4 regions of the Tannerella forsythia 92A2 genome follow, and region 1 is predicted to be linked to each of the others. Evidence: riboswitches for the same ligand, from Rfam matches in the RefSeq annotation. Region 1 holds a riboswitch; each other region holds the start of a gene.
What was found. Region 1 has a riboswitch for cobalamin ahead of BFO_RS06455 (4-hydroxyphenylacetate 3-hydroxylase family protein). Riboswitches for the same ligand answer to the same signal wherever they lie in the genome.
Positions count from the first base shown of each region.

Region 1 (3,200 bases):
GTGGTGCGAGTCTTGTCCGGGGAGCAAAAAGGCGTTTTCAACCATCGCGGCATTGGTGCGGATACACTTGATTAGTCACTTGGATTTAATTTGGGTGGTGACAGAAGGACGTAAAGCCTACTCCAAACGTACTAAAAGTAAAAATAAAAACCCTTCGAATGTTCAATTATCTTTATTTTAGAAGGAGGCAGCTTTTGAAAAACAGAAAAAGAAATGATAAATGCATGTATATTAACTAATTACAGATAAAAGCCGATGGATTTTGATTTTAGTCGGTTAATAGTGAATCTTTTTCTCTTAAAGACTAAGTAATGTTATACATTCCTTCATTCTTTCTTTTATGGAAAGGATGGCGGAATTTTCTATACAAACTAAAAATGGAATCATTGAGTAAATGAGCTATAGCGAAGAAAATAATCTTTTTTGCTTTCTCTTTTTTCTGGCCACTTAAATATAAAAAACTCTTCTTTTTATCTGATAAATCGATGTGGGAGCCAGTTTACAGTATTGACAACAAGTTCACAAGTCGATATGGAGATGAAAAACATGACTTGGCAGACGTATGAGGAGGCGTGGCACAAGGTGATAACGACATAGAATTCGAATAATTTCCTTGTGTCGGTCAGCAATCATGTACGGCTTAGATTTTCGCAAAAAGACCGTATGTAGCGCCCTCCGACGGAGGCAAAAAGCCGGCAGAGCCGCATATTACCAGACACGGCGGATGAACTGCAAAGAACAGTCCGGAGCAACGATAGCACCGGCCGACACTATCCTCAACGAGCAACTTCCGTTCCGTTACGCTCGCTTACAATAACTTGTTTATTAGCATATCTTCATCCTCTTTCAGACAGAAAACAAATATGGAATCTGTCTAAAAGAGCGTATCGGATGTCATTTTTTTTCATTTATTCTTGTTCGATCGGAAAATACTGATTTCCTTTGTCCCCGTCACAGGTGATTCATCATGCGTTCATGGATGATGGATTGAAAAGGGAATCCGGTGCGAGTCCGGAACTGTACCCTCAGCTGTAATTTCAGTAGAATGGTTTTGCATTCTTTTTGATCACTGTATGCCACATCAAGGCTACGGGAAGATCGCAAAACCTTGAAAAAGTCAGAAGACCTGCCTGGGCGACTTTTTTTCATTCTTGGGGAACAGGGAATGGAAAAGACTGCAACATATTTGAATAGATATAATTGTTGAATCTATTGCGAGAAGACAGGTTCGTGGTGTGTACACGAGGTCTTCGGATGGGTGTGTAACGCAACAGACCTTGTTCTGTGTCGACGTAAGGAAGAGTCGCGTCGTTCCGGAATCGGTGTAGAGGCGAAGTATATCCTTTTTGTTCTTCTTCGCAATGGAAGAATCGGGCAAACCGGACATTTTTTAACTTATAAAAAGAAATATACATGAAGACAAGAGAAGAGTACGTGGAAAGCCTCAGGAAGCTGAACCTGAAGGTGTATTTTATGGGTGAACGGATTCATAATCCAGTCGATCATCCGGTAATCAGGCCGTCGCTCAACTCCATCGCCATGACGTATGAATTGGCCGAAATGGAGGAGTACAAGGATATCATGACGGCGACATCGAACCTGACCGGTAAAACGGTCAACCGGTTCTGCCATCTGCATCAAAGCCCCGAAGACTTGAAGAAGAAAGTGAAAATGCAACGCCTGCTCGGACAGAAGACTGCAAGTTGTTTCCAGCGATGCGTCGGAATGGATGCCTTCAATGCCATCTATTCAACGACCTACGAAATGGATCAAGCCCTTGGCACAGAATACCACAAACGCTTTGTGGAATACATGAAATATGTACAGGATAACGACCTCGTAGTCGATGGGGCAATGACCGACCCGAAAGGCGACCGAGGACTCTCGCCATCGCAACAGGAAGACCCCGATCTATATGTTCATATCAACGAAGTAAGACCTGACGGCATCGTGGTGACAGGTGCCAAGGCCCACCAGACGGGAGCCGTAAACTCGCATGAGCACCTGATTATGCCGACGATCGCCATGAAAGAAGCCGACGCCGACTATGCCGTATCGTTTGCCATCGAGAGCGATGCCGAAGGAATCACGATGATCTACGGACGTCAGTCGTGCGACACGCGCAAGATGGAAGAAGGCGCCGATATTGACCTCGGCAATCCGATGTTCGGAGGGCACGAAGCGCTCGTCGTGTTCGACCATGTATTTATCCCCAACGAGCGAGTATTTATGTGTAAAGAATATCAGTTTGCCGGCATGATGGTCGAGCGTTTCGCCGGGTATCACCGCCAGTCATACGGAGGATGCAAGGTCGGTGTGGGCGACGTCCTGATTGGCGCGGCCGCTCTGGCTGCCGATTATAACGGCGTACCCAAAGCATCGCATATCAAAGATAAACTCATTGAGATGATTCACCTGAACGAGACGTTGTATGCCTGTGGAATCGCCTGCTCGTCGGAAGGGGTGAAGATGCCGGCCGGAAATTATATGATCGACCTGCTGCTGGCCAATGTCTGCAAACAGAATGTGACCCGTTTCCCGTATGAAATCACCCGTTTGGCCGAAGATATTGCCGGTGGACTGATGGTCACCATGCCGTCGGAACGGGACTTGCACTCGGAAGAAACGGGCGATATCGTCCGTAAATATCTGGCCGGAGCAAAAGGTAAAGACACCACCAACCGGATGCGTATCCTGCGTCTGATTGAGAATTTAACATTGGGGACGGCTGCCGTCGGCTACCGTACGGAGTCACTGCACGGAGCCGGATCGCCGCAAGCACAACGCATCATGATCGCACGTCAGGGCGATCTGGAGGCCAAGAAGAAAATGGCGCGCACCATCGCCCGCATCGACGAATCGTTAGACCAATAAGAACGTGAAGGAAACGGAACGATTCATCGAGAAAGAGGCCGTCACTGCCGTGCTGCGCGAAAAGGTCAGCCCTCTCCTGCGCAGTCACGGTGGAGACTTGACACTGACGGGAATCTCCCGGTCGGTCGTCAGAGTGTCTTTCACCGGAGCATGCCGATATTGTCCTTCGGCCTGCGAAACGCTCGAGCACGTCGTGCAGAAAATCCTTCGCGAAGCGCTGAGCGACGAAACGATCCGCGTGGAAACCGACTATGGCGTCAGTCAGGCACTGCTCGATGAAGCAAAACGGATCCTTCGAAAAACCCATGAATCGAATTTATAACAAT
Region 1 is NC_016610.1:1,586,582-1,589,781, forward strand. Features, by position in the region: gene BFO_RS06445 (IS4 family transposase) at 1-75, shown strand, start outside; cobalamin riboswitch at 939-1,148, shown strand; gene BFO_RS06455 (4-hydroxyphenylacetate 3-hydroxylase family protein) at 1,414-2,874, shown strand; gene BFO_RS06460 (NifU family protein) at 2,879-3,196, shown strand; gene BFO_RS06465 (acetyl-CoA hydrolase/transferase family protein) at 3,199-3,200, shown strand, end outside.

Region 2 (3,200 bases), 790 kb from region 1:
CCTGTCTCGTGCTTATCTTTGCATCCACAGACATAATATTTCATAATAAAGTCTTTTTAGTGGTATATAAATGGTTTATGCGAGGAATCCGAGACGTGAGTCTGGGATTTTTTCTTTTTAAGGCTTTACCATAGCCGAATGCATGCCGCCGGAATATTGGATCCGGTTTTGTCCTGCCTCGTCCGAATAAATCACATAATATTCGATATCCCGAAGTGTTTCGGCCATGCGGAGAGCTGCTTCTACGCCCATCGCCATAAACGCCGTGGCATATGCATCTGCCGTCATGCAGTCAGGCGCAATGATCGATGCACTCAGGATCGTTTGCTCCGAAGGATAGCCGGTGCGGGGATCAATCGTATGGGCGTATTTCTTGCCTCCTTTGATATAAAAATTACGGTAATTGCCTGACGTAGCCATCCCTCTCTTACCGCAAAGCGCTACCACCTGGCCGATGTCATTTTTAATCCCTGTCGTATCGTCTTCAGGCTTACTGATACCGATACGCCAGCATTCTCCTTTGGGATTCAATCCTTTGGAGGTAACTTCGCCACCGATATCGACCATATAATTTTCTACTCCCTCACGTTCAAGCAGTGCAGCAATCACGTCGCAGGCATACCCTTTGGCAAGGGCGGAGAAATTAAGCTGGATACGCGGGTCTTCCTTGATCACACGCCGGCTTTCGAGACGTATTTTTCGGTAGCCGACAAACGTTAACAAGCTATCGATAACGGGTTGCGATACACTGTCTTTTTGTTCAAATCCAAAGCCCCACAGATTGATCAACGGAGCAGCTGTTGCATCGAAAGCTCCATCGGAGTGCACAGATACTTCCATGGCCTTGTTAAAAACGGTTATGAACCGATCGTCAATCTCCACCTCTTCGTTTCGATTTACTTTGGCCAATATCGAGTGGGGATTAAAAGGGTTCAGAGAGAGATTAAAGGCCTGAAACTCCGCGTCGATTTTTTCGGTCAACAACACGGACGATTCGTATTTAATCTGATAGAGCGTATGAAAAACCGTTCCGCTCTCTTCGTAATATTGAGGTGGAGAAGAGCGGCACGATATAACCGACAGGATGGTCAAAAAAAAGAGAGCAGATCGAAAAAAAACGCATTGTTTGTTTGTTTTCTCTGAAGGAAATTTCATCATCGGATTCATTGTATTTTCTGCATTAATTTTCGCGCAAAGATACGTTACAATTTTCATTTTCTTCAACAATAAAATTTCAAGGATTCTACAAGGCCATCCGCTGTAAACTTTACAAACTATAAAATTATTGAAAATCATCTGCTTGTAAAAATTTTAACGATTTTATATTATCGGATGATTTGTTTATTTTCAAACAATTACATAGGATTTGCTAAAAAAGCATCACGCCACAAAATACAGACAAGGTTTTACGCAATCAGGATTGATTGGAATAAAGTAATGTAGATTAACAATAACAGTGCCGTTTAAAGCCGTAAAAAAAGAATTTATAGCGGAAATATCGAAATAAATGCTTAATTTTGCAGCTGTTTTGGTGATACGTCGGTCATTCTGCCGTTCGCATAAAAGGGAATCCGGTCGGAGTCCGGAACAGTGCCCGCTACTGTGGAACCCGTGAAGAGGAAAAGCAAACTTACACCACTGTCGTCATTGACGGGAAGGTCGCTTTTCGGGGTGTAGTCAGGAAACCTGCCAAGCATAAAAGACGAACATGTTCTCGGGGGCAAGAACAGCGTGATTGGAATCGAATGATTTTTTAGTTTCGACCATAGGGTGAGAAGCCTGCAAGTAGCCATGCTGCTTTGCAGGTATGTTTAGGTTATTGTTTATCAGTTTTATGATGAAGTTGATCCTGTCGTTTGCATTATGTTTATGTCTGTTCGGTACGGAAGCGGTGGCGCAGAATAAGTATGTGTTGTCCGGAGCCGTCACCGATGCGACAGGACATCCCGTATCGATGGCAACCGTTGCGATTGAACATACATCGCTGGGGGCATTTACCGACGACAAGGGACATTATACCTTGGAGTTGTCGGCCGGGAAGCATATCGTTGCCGTATCTTCGGTCGGATATAAAACCGAGAGAAAGGAACTGAACATCCGAAAAAACACGAAGCAGGATTTTATGCTCGAAGAAAACACGGTTGTTTTAAAAGCTGTCGAGGTTTACGGCAAGACGCAGTCCCAACAGGTCAGAGAGGGAGCATATGCCGCCAATGCCCTTGATATGAGGCCGCTTACCAATACGATCCACAGTCTGAATACGATCGTCAACCGCACCATGGGCGTCAAAGTGCGTGAAGAAGGTGGGGTAGGTTCCGATTTCGAACTGTCGGTCAATGGCCTTTCGGGCAATTCCGTGCGTTACTTTATCGACGGAGTGCCGATGAGCGCGAAAGGGCGCGGCATATCGCTGGCCAACTTGCCGGTCAATATCATCGACCGGGTAGAGATCTACAAGGGAGTAGTGCCTTCGCATTTGGGAGGCGATGCCTTGGGAGGCGCCATTAACGTCATCACCCGAAAGGAACGGAAGAACTACCTTGACGTGTCGTACGGCATCGGGTCGTTTCATACACATAAAGCCGATATGTTCGGGCAGTATGTGATGCCGAAGAGCGGCATCGTGATCCGTCCCGTAGCCGGAATTAATTATTCAAAGAACGATTATCTGATGAAAGGCGTCGAGCTGTGGGACGAGGCCGAGCGACGGTTCCGACCGTTCGACCGCAAGCGTTTCCATGACGATTATTTCTCGGTACTGACACAGCTTGAAGCCGGTGTTACGCATCGCCGGTGGGCTGATGAATTTTTCCTTTCGGGATCGTTCTCGTCCGTACACAAGCAGCTGCAGACCGGTTCGATTCAAAGCATCGTGTACGGTAAGGCCGAGCGCGAATCCGAAGCATGGAACATCTCGGCGCGGTATATGAAGAATGATTTTCTGCTGCCCGGCCTCAAAGCCAACCTTTCCCTGTCGCATACGTGGGACCATGCGCTGACGACCGACACGGCATTCCGCAAATACAACTGGGACGGCGCTTACATCGAATCGTCGCGCAACGAGATTACGGGGCGCGACCGTACACGCCGGCATAACAAACGGCCGCTGACGACCGTGCGCACCGGGTTCGATTACCGCATTGACGCGCGTCACGGTCTTAACCTAAACTATTTGATGAACCGCACGGGCAATGAACGAT
Region 2 is NC_016610.1:2,378,916-2,382,115, reverse strand. Features, by position in the region: gene BFO_RS09660 (FAD:protein FMN transferase) at 118-1,158, opposite strand; cobalamin riboswitch at 1,513-1,708, shown strand; gene BFO_RS09655 (TonB-dependent receptor) at 1,835-3,200, shown strand, end outside.
Region 2: linked by a shared signal. The riboswitch ahead of BFO_RS09655 (TonB-dependent receptor) and the one ahead of BFO_RS06455 (4-hydroxyphenylacetate 3-hydroxylase family protein) in region 1 are both predicted to bind cobalamin.

Region 3 (3,200 bases), 470 kb from region 1:
TGCGGCAACACGCAGGAGCTGGCGATATTGCGTTTGTGAGAGATGTTCGTCCAGATTGGCATGGAGTGCCGAGCCACCGGTCAGGTGCTCGATATATTTACGTCCGTGCAGACGAAATTTATCGATCAGGTTCAGCGACTCGTCTTCGACAATATAGAAATAGCTGTTATAACAGTCGCGCGGAACGATGAAGCCGTCTTCTTTGTCCCACTTAGCATGCTTGACACCTACATTCTCGGCTGGGATCATCTCGCAGTTGAACATCACTTCGTTCGTACGGTACTTCTTATTGTAACGTTCGATAAGCCCGAGTACTTCCTGCACAAAAGCCGTGTATTGCGGATTGTCGCTGATCTCGATGCCAAGGTATTCGGCCGCTTCGACGAGTCCGTTCACGCCGATGGTCAGGTATTGCCGGTTCATATTGATGTAGCCGGCATCGAAGAGAGGCAGCATACCTTTGGAGTGTAACATCTTGAGGTTCTCGTTGTAGCCAAGCTGCACCTTGTGTACCAGGTCGACGATGTCTTCGAGGTACATCATGTAAGGGATGCTTCGTTGGCGAGCATACTGGATACAACGGTTGAGGTTTATGGTCAACACGCTTTTGGAGCCGGTCGAAACGCCTCCCGCTCCGAGCGTATAGCTGAACCCGTTGTCCTGTATCTCGTTACGCAGCCGGCAGCAGCTCGAAAGCGAATCGGCATTGTCGCTGATATACGTAAAGAACGAATGTCCTTCGGCATACATCTCAGCCGTGAAATCACCGTATTCCTTGTCTTTTACATCGCCGTCTTCGGTAAGTAACGCCATCGTTTCAACCGGGAAGGTCAACACGGTCTTGGTACGTTCTTTATTGAACCATTTCATGAAGCGTTTCTGTAACCAGCTGAGCGATTCCCAATGCGGTCGACTTCCATCGGGAAAGACGAACTCACCGAAGAGGCTCTCGAAATAGTAACGGTCGTAGTAAGCCACGTTCCAGAAGACCGCCTGAAAGTTACGCGCTCCTGTCGGTTGATTGATCGAATAGACAACCTGTTCGAAGCAATCGGTGATCACTTTGTCGATGCTACGCCGTTTGAGCGACAAATCGGCATCGCGGTCGGGGTGCAGGTAATAATCTTCGCCATATTCCTTTTGGATGAAATAGTTCATATACATCAGGAACTCGGGTGTGGCACACGCTCCGGAGAGCATGCTTGAAACGATGAAAACCATATTCACGAAGCCTCCGCAGAACGATTTCAGGTTGCTTGGCGCCGTTGAATTTCCGTCGATCGATTTTGTACCGCCGATCAGCCACGGGTACATCGTGATGCTCGCGCAGTAGTTGGCAAGACTCGTTTCGTCGTTCTTGTAGATGAAATGACGGTTGAGCAACGAGAGGTATTTATCGGACAGTTCTTTGCCGTACATCTCCTTGAGGCGGTCGGTCAGCAGGCGGCGATTCAGACGGATGAAGTTCTGTTTGGGCAGTTCCCCGATCAGCGTGGCGATGTTCTTGTGCTCTACATTGGCGTTGGCGTCGAACTTGCTTCCCGTGGCGGCGTTCTTCGCATCGCAGTAGTTCATCAGGAAAGCCAACTTGTCACGCACTTCGCGGTCTTCAAGATGCTTCTGTCGATAAAGGATATACGATTTGGCTACTTTGTAGTAGCGTTCACACATAAGCGCCGTTTCGACCTGATTTTGAATCTCTTCAACCGACATGCCGTCTTTGATCTGTACATGTCCGAGGATGGATGTCAAGTCTTCATCCGACGGGAAACAGCCGACCGAGAGGAAGGCCTTGGTCACAGCATTCTTGATCTTGTCGATAGAAAAAAGTTCTTTTTTTCCATCACGTTTCGTGATAAATGTATCCATCTGTTCCTGTATTATGATAGTGTATGCAAAATCTGCTCTTCTTTGTATATTCTTCCACCCGAGAACTTACAAATTCTTATTTCGTGTATCACGGCAGGTCTTCTGACTTGTTCCGGACGTCGCGCCTTCCCGCTCCGTCGCTGACGGGAGCAGTGGCCATAGATAGCGCCGTCCACATATGGCGGAACTTACAGCTACGGGGATAGTTCCGGACTTGCACCGGATTCCCATTTTCATTCCTTGTTGCGTCGGGCAACGCGGAAACCGTTTACGTGTACAAAGGTAGGAAATTGCCAATAGCTTCTTTACGAAAAATGCCGGAAAAGTTTTCAACAAATCTGCGATCAATGTATTGATGCAGTCTTTAACGATTTTAAGATTTTCCTCGCGCCTCGCAGGCGGGCGCAAGGAAATTTTGGGAAGAGGTGTTATGCTCCGTTCAGCTTCGAGCGGATTCGTGTAGCCACTTCTGCTAACTGCTCGGATGTCGGTTCGAGCTTCTCCTTCCCGAAGTGCATGTCGGATTCCTTCTGCATAGGCACCAGATGAATGTGTGCATGCGGCACTTCCAGCCCGATGACCGTCATTCCGATGCGTTTGCAGGGGATCGCCTGTTTCTGTGCACATGCAATCTTTTTGGCAAAGGCCATCATCCGTCCCAGCCGGTCATCGTCGATATCAAAAATATAATCGATTTCTTCTTTGGGAATGACGAGTGTATGCCCTTCGACCAAAGGATGGATATCAAGAAAAGCAAAAAATTCACGGTTCTCCGCAATTTTATGACATGGGATTTCGCCGTTGACGATTTTACTGAAAATAGTAGCCATAGTCGATCTTTGATTAGATGGATATTTCCATGATTTCAAACTTCATTATGCCTGAAGGAACTTGGATTTCAGCGATATCGCCTACTCTTTTCCCCATCAGTCCCTGTGCGATCGGAGTGCTGACTGCGATTTTGTTCTCTTTCAAATTGGCTTCCGAGTCAGACACGAGCGTATAAGTCATGACCGCTTTATTTTGCAGATTCTTGATCTTCACCTTATTCATAATCTGCACAACATCCGTCTTGATCTGTGCTTCATCAATGAGTCGCGCGTTGGAGATCAGCCCTTTCAATTGTGCAATCTTCCCTTCCAGAATCCCTTGCGCTTCTTTCGCAGCATCGTATTCCGCATTCTCGGACAAGTCGCCTTTGTCGCGCGCTTCTGCGATCTGTGCCGATATCTCAGGACGTTTGACGCTTTCGAGATAATTGATTTCGGACAGAATCTTGTTGTAACCTTCTTCTGTCATATACGTAACACCCATTTGTATGTCCTCCCTCG
Region 3 is NC_016610.1:1,119,795-1,122,994, forward strand. Features, by position in the region: gene nrdD (anaerobic ribonucleoside-triphosphate reductase) at 1-1,869, opposite strand, end outside; cobalamin riboswitch at 1,945-2,150, opposite strand; gene BFO_RS04510 (HIT family protein) at 2,298-2,699, opposite strand; gene greA (transcription elongation factor GreA) at 2,713-3,183, opposite strand.
Region 3: linked by a shared signal. The riboswitch ahead of nrdD (anaerobic ribonucleoside-triphosphate reductase) and the one ahead of BFO_RS06455 (4-hydroxyphenylacetate 3-hydroxylase family protein) in region 1 are both predicted to bind cobalamin.

Region 4 (3,200 bases), 1.6 Mb from region 1:
ATAATCAGCAAAGTCACACTTCCTTTGACTTTTTGCGAGACAAATACGATCAGCGTCATTACCGAGAGTGCGCCTGCCGTAGCTGCGATGGTCAAGGCAATCTCTCCGATGTATCCTAATTTGCTCAATGCTACGCCGCCGATACTGCCCGAAAGCAGGATCACCGAAGCTACCCCGAGGCTTGCCCCTGAACTGATACCCAGCACCGAAGGACCTGCCAACGGGTTGCGAAAGACGGTTTGCATCTGCAGGCCGCTTACGGATAGTCCTGCTCCCGCTACTAATGCCGTAATTGACTGAGGTACCCGTGACTTCCAGACAATATTTTGCCATACGACGGGTTCTTCCGCCGATCCGCAAACAATGTTCCAAACCGAACGTAGGGGGATGTGCACGGAACCCAGTACGAGGTTGAGGAAGAAAAAGAATACGATCGATACCGAGATGAAGATAAGTACGAGAACCGTGTATCGCTTCATTTCAGTAATTGGTAATATACCGGTTCGTAATCGGGCAGCAGATCGGGATGGAAGACCCTGATCAGGTCGGCCAGTATGACTTCCGGTTGCGAAGGGGCGCTTTCGTAAAACGGTTGTTTGCGTAAGTTGCAGTAAATAACCCCTTTGTTACGGAAGGCGTTGAAATCGGCGTATCGGTTGTCTTCTTTACGCAAAGCGTCGTAGGAAAATGCTCCGTCAAAACTGTTCACGATGCGCCAATATTGAGCACCTTCAGCCTGACTGTAGACGGCCTCGAAATCGAGTGTAAGTCCTCCGGAATGCGTGTCGTCTTTCAGAAAGTAATCAGCCCCGGCATCGCGAAATTGCTGTGCCAGAAAACTTTTTCCGCCTACAGCATACCAATTACCTCCCCGCATCTCGCCACTGAACACCATGGGACGCTTTTCAACATGGGCTGTCAGCGCCTTCAGTTCATTGTATTTTCGTTCAATTTCGTCGAAACATTGGTTCGCTTCTTCTTCACAACCGGTAAGCAATCCGATCAATCTGATCCATTCGGCCTGTCCGAGCGGGGTCAGCTCTTTGTAGCCCAGATGAGGAATCAGGGGTACGCCAGTTTCTTTCAAGGCTTCATATCCTCCGCGTTTAAACGGTGAGATCAGAATAATTTCCGGATCCATCCCGATGATGATCTCCGTGTCGAAATTCCCTTCGATTCCTATTTTGCGTGTTTGACCTGTTTTCAGCTGCTCGTTCATCTTCGAGTCGAAGAGATGGCGTGTGCTTGTGATACCCGTCACAAGGTACTGCCTGCCGAGCTTGATGAAATTCGATAGTTGCAACGAAGTCATACAAACAACTTTGCTTATAGGAATGGGTATGGGCTCGTAATTGTCCGGAATCGGTAGTCCCTTTTCCGCTTTCGGGACGAGAGCATAGTGGTATGAGGCGCCTTCTTCCTTTTGCGGGTCTTGAATATCCACAAGCCATATTTTACCGGAAGAGGTGATACGGAAGCCTTGTGCATAACGAGTGCGCATCTGTTCCGTTCGCTCTTTATCAGTAGCATCTCCCGTACTCTTCTCTGTCTGTCGTTTGCCTGTCTGCTGACATGATGCCCATAACATCAGCATGATACAGACAATCCATTTTTTTTTCATTTCTATTATTATCCATTGTTGCTCTTTCACCCGAAAGTGGTCCGTTCTGTATGCAAAAGGCAGGTCTTCTGACTTGTTCCGTAAAGCACGCCTTCTCGGATTTTGCACCAGTGGCGGAGGTTGTGCTCCATAAATAGAACTTACAGCTACGGGGATAGTTCCCGATTCTCACGGGATTCCCTTTTCATTTCACTTCGTGCATGACGAACCGAAAAACCTTTGCAGAAGCAAAGGTAGTGCAAACAAAAGCAATGACAAAAAAAATTGTCTTCTTTTGCAAAAATGCCTACCTTTGAACCTCCATTCGTTAAAAAGAAGGAAGATGAAACAATTGATAATAAGTATGCTGTTGGCAGCATGCACAATAGTAGGTGTCGGAGCGCAGGATATGGCCGAGCTGTTTGTGAAGATGCCGGATGAATATACGATCGGGTTGGAAGATGCGTGGCGGAAGGATCTGGTGAATCTGTACCGGGCAGGAAAAGAAGCCAAGCTGCAGAACATGATGCAGGGCGCATCGCAATTGATGAAACTTACCCCCGACTATCTGAAAATACAGACGAGCGGGCGAAGCACTGTTGAACTGAGACGCCTTCCATTAGTCAACCATACCTGGATTATTTGTATGGTTACCACCGTCTCGGCTCCCGTATCCGATAGTCGTATTCATTTCTTTACGACAGACTGGAAGCCGCTTCCTGACGATGGCTTGTATAGCCCTGTCTCGGTCGATGACTTTCTTCTGCCGGATGTTGATACGACCGATGTTGCTTTTCTTGATGTGATGGCGGCACTTGATATGGATTTATTTGTTTACCGGTTAAACGAAGATGCGCAGACGTTGACTGCCGAGTATACGACCTTGTACTATCTTGACACTGCTATGCGTGATAAAGCGAAGCAATTTTTCAAAACGGAACCGAAAGTATTTACGTGGGCAAAGGGACGCTTTGAGTAGGTGATTTTTTCCAGATTCGACGTGGATGATAAGGCTTCTCCCTTTGTGTTTCACAGTGTCTTACCGCGAATATTGCACTGGTCGATAAAAAGCCGCACTGGGGCAGAAATTGCACACAATGTCTGGTATGTATCCATCATTGTCCTGTCCGAGTCATCGAATATGGAAAGGCCACTCAAAAAAAAGAACGATATACGTTCCGTTGATTATAGAATTGTATACCTTTGCCCGAAGAAAACATTTAACATGAATTTAACATGAAAAAGAAGTATTTATCAGTAGCATTAATTTCATTGATGATGGCTTGTAATTCAAATCCGAAGATGGCTACCTTGACAGACGATGTCGGTATCCGTATCGAAAACCTGGACACAACCGCCAATCCGGGGACTGATTTTTATCAATATGCTTGTGGCGGGTGGATCAAAAATCATCCCCTCACGGGCGAATACTCGCGTTTCGGTTCGTTTGACAAACTGAGTGAAGACAACCGCGAGCAACTGAAAAGTCTGATCGAAGAAATTGCAGGAAAAGAACATGAGCACGGTACGGTGGCACAAAAGATCGGCGACTTGTACAATATTGCCATGGACAGTACCAAGCTCAATGCCGACGGAACAT
Region 4 is NC_016610.1:17,216-20,415, reverse strand. Features, by position in the region: gene BFO_RS00075 (iron ABC transporter permease) at 1-479, opposite strand, end outside; gene BFO_RS00070 (ABC transporter substrate-binding protein) at 476-1,621, opposite strand; cobalamin riboswitch at 1,663-1,857, opposite strand; gene BFO_RS00065 (DUF3256 family protein) at 1,944-2,579, shown strand; gene BFO_RS00060 (M13 family metallopeptidase) at 2,837-3,200, shown strand, end outside.
Region 4: linked by a shared signal. The riboswitch ahead of BFO_RS00070 (ABC transporter substrate-binding protein) and the one ahead of BFO_RS06455 (4-hydroxyphenylacetate 3-hydroxylase family protein) in region 1 are both predicted to bind cobalamin.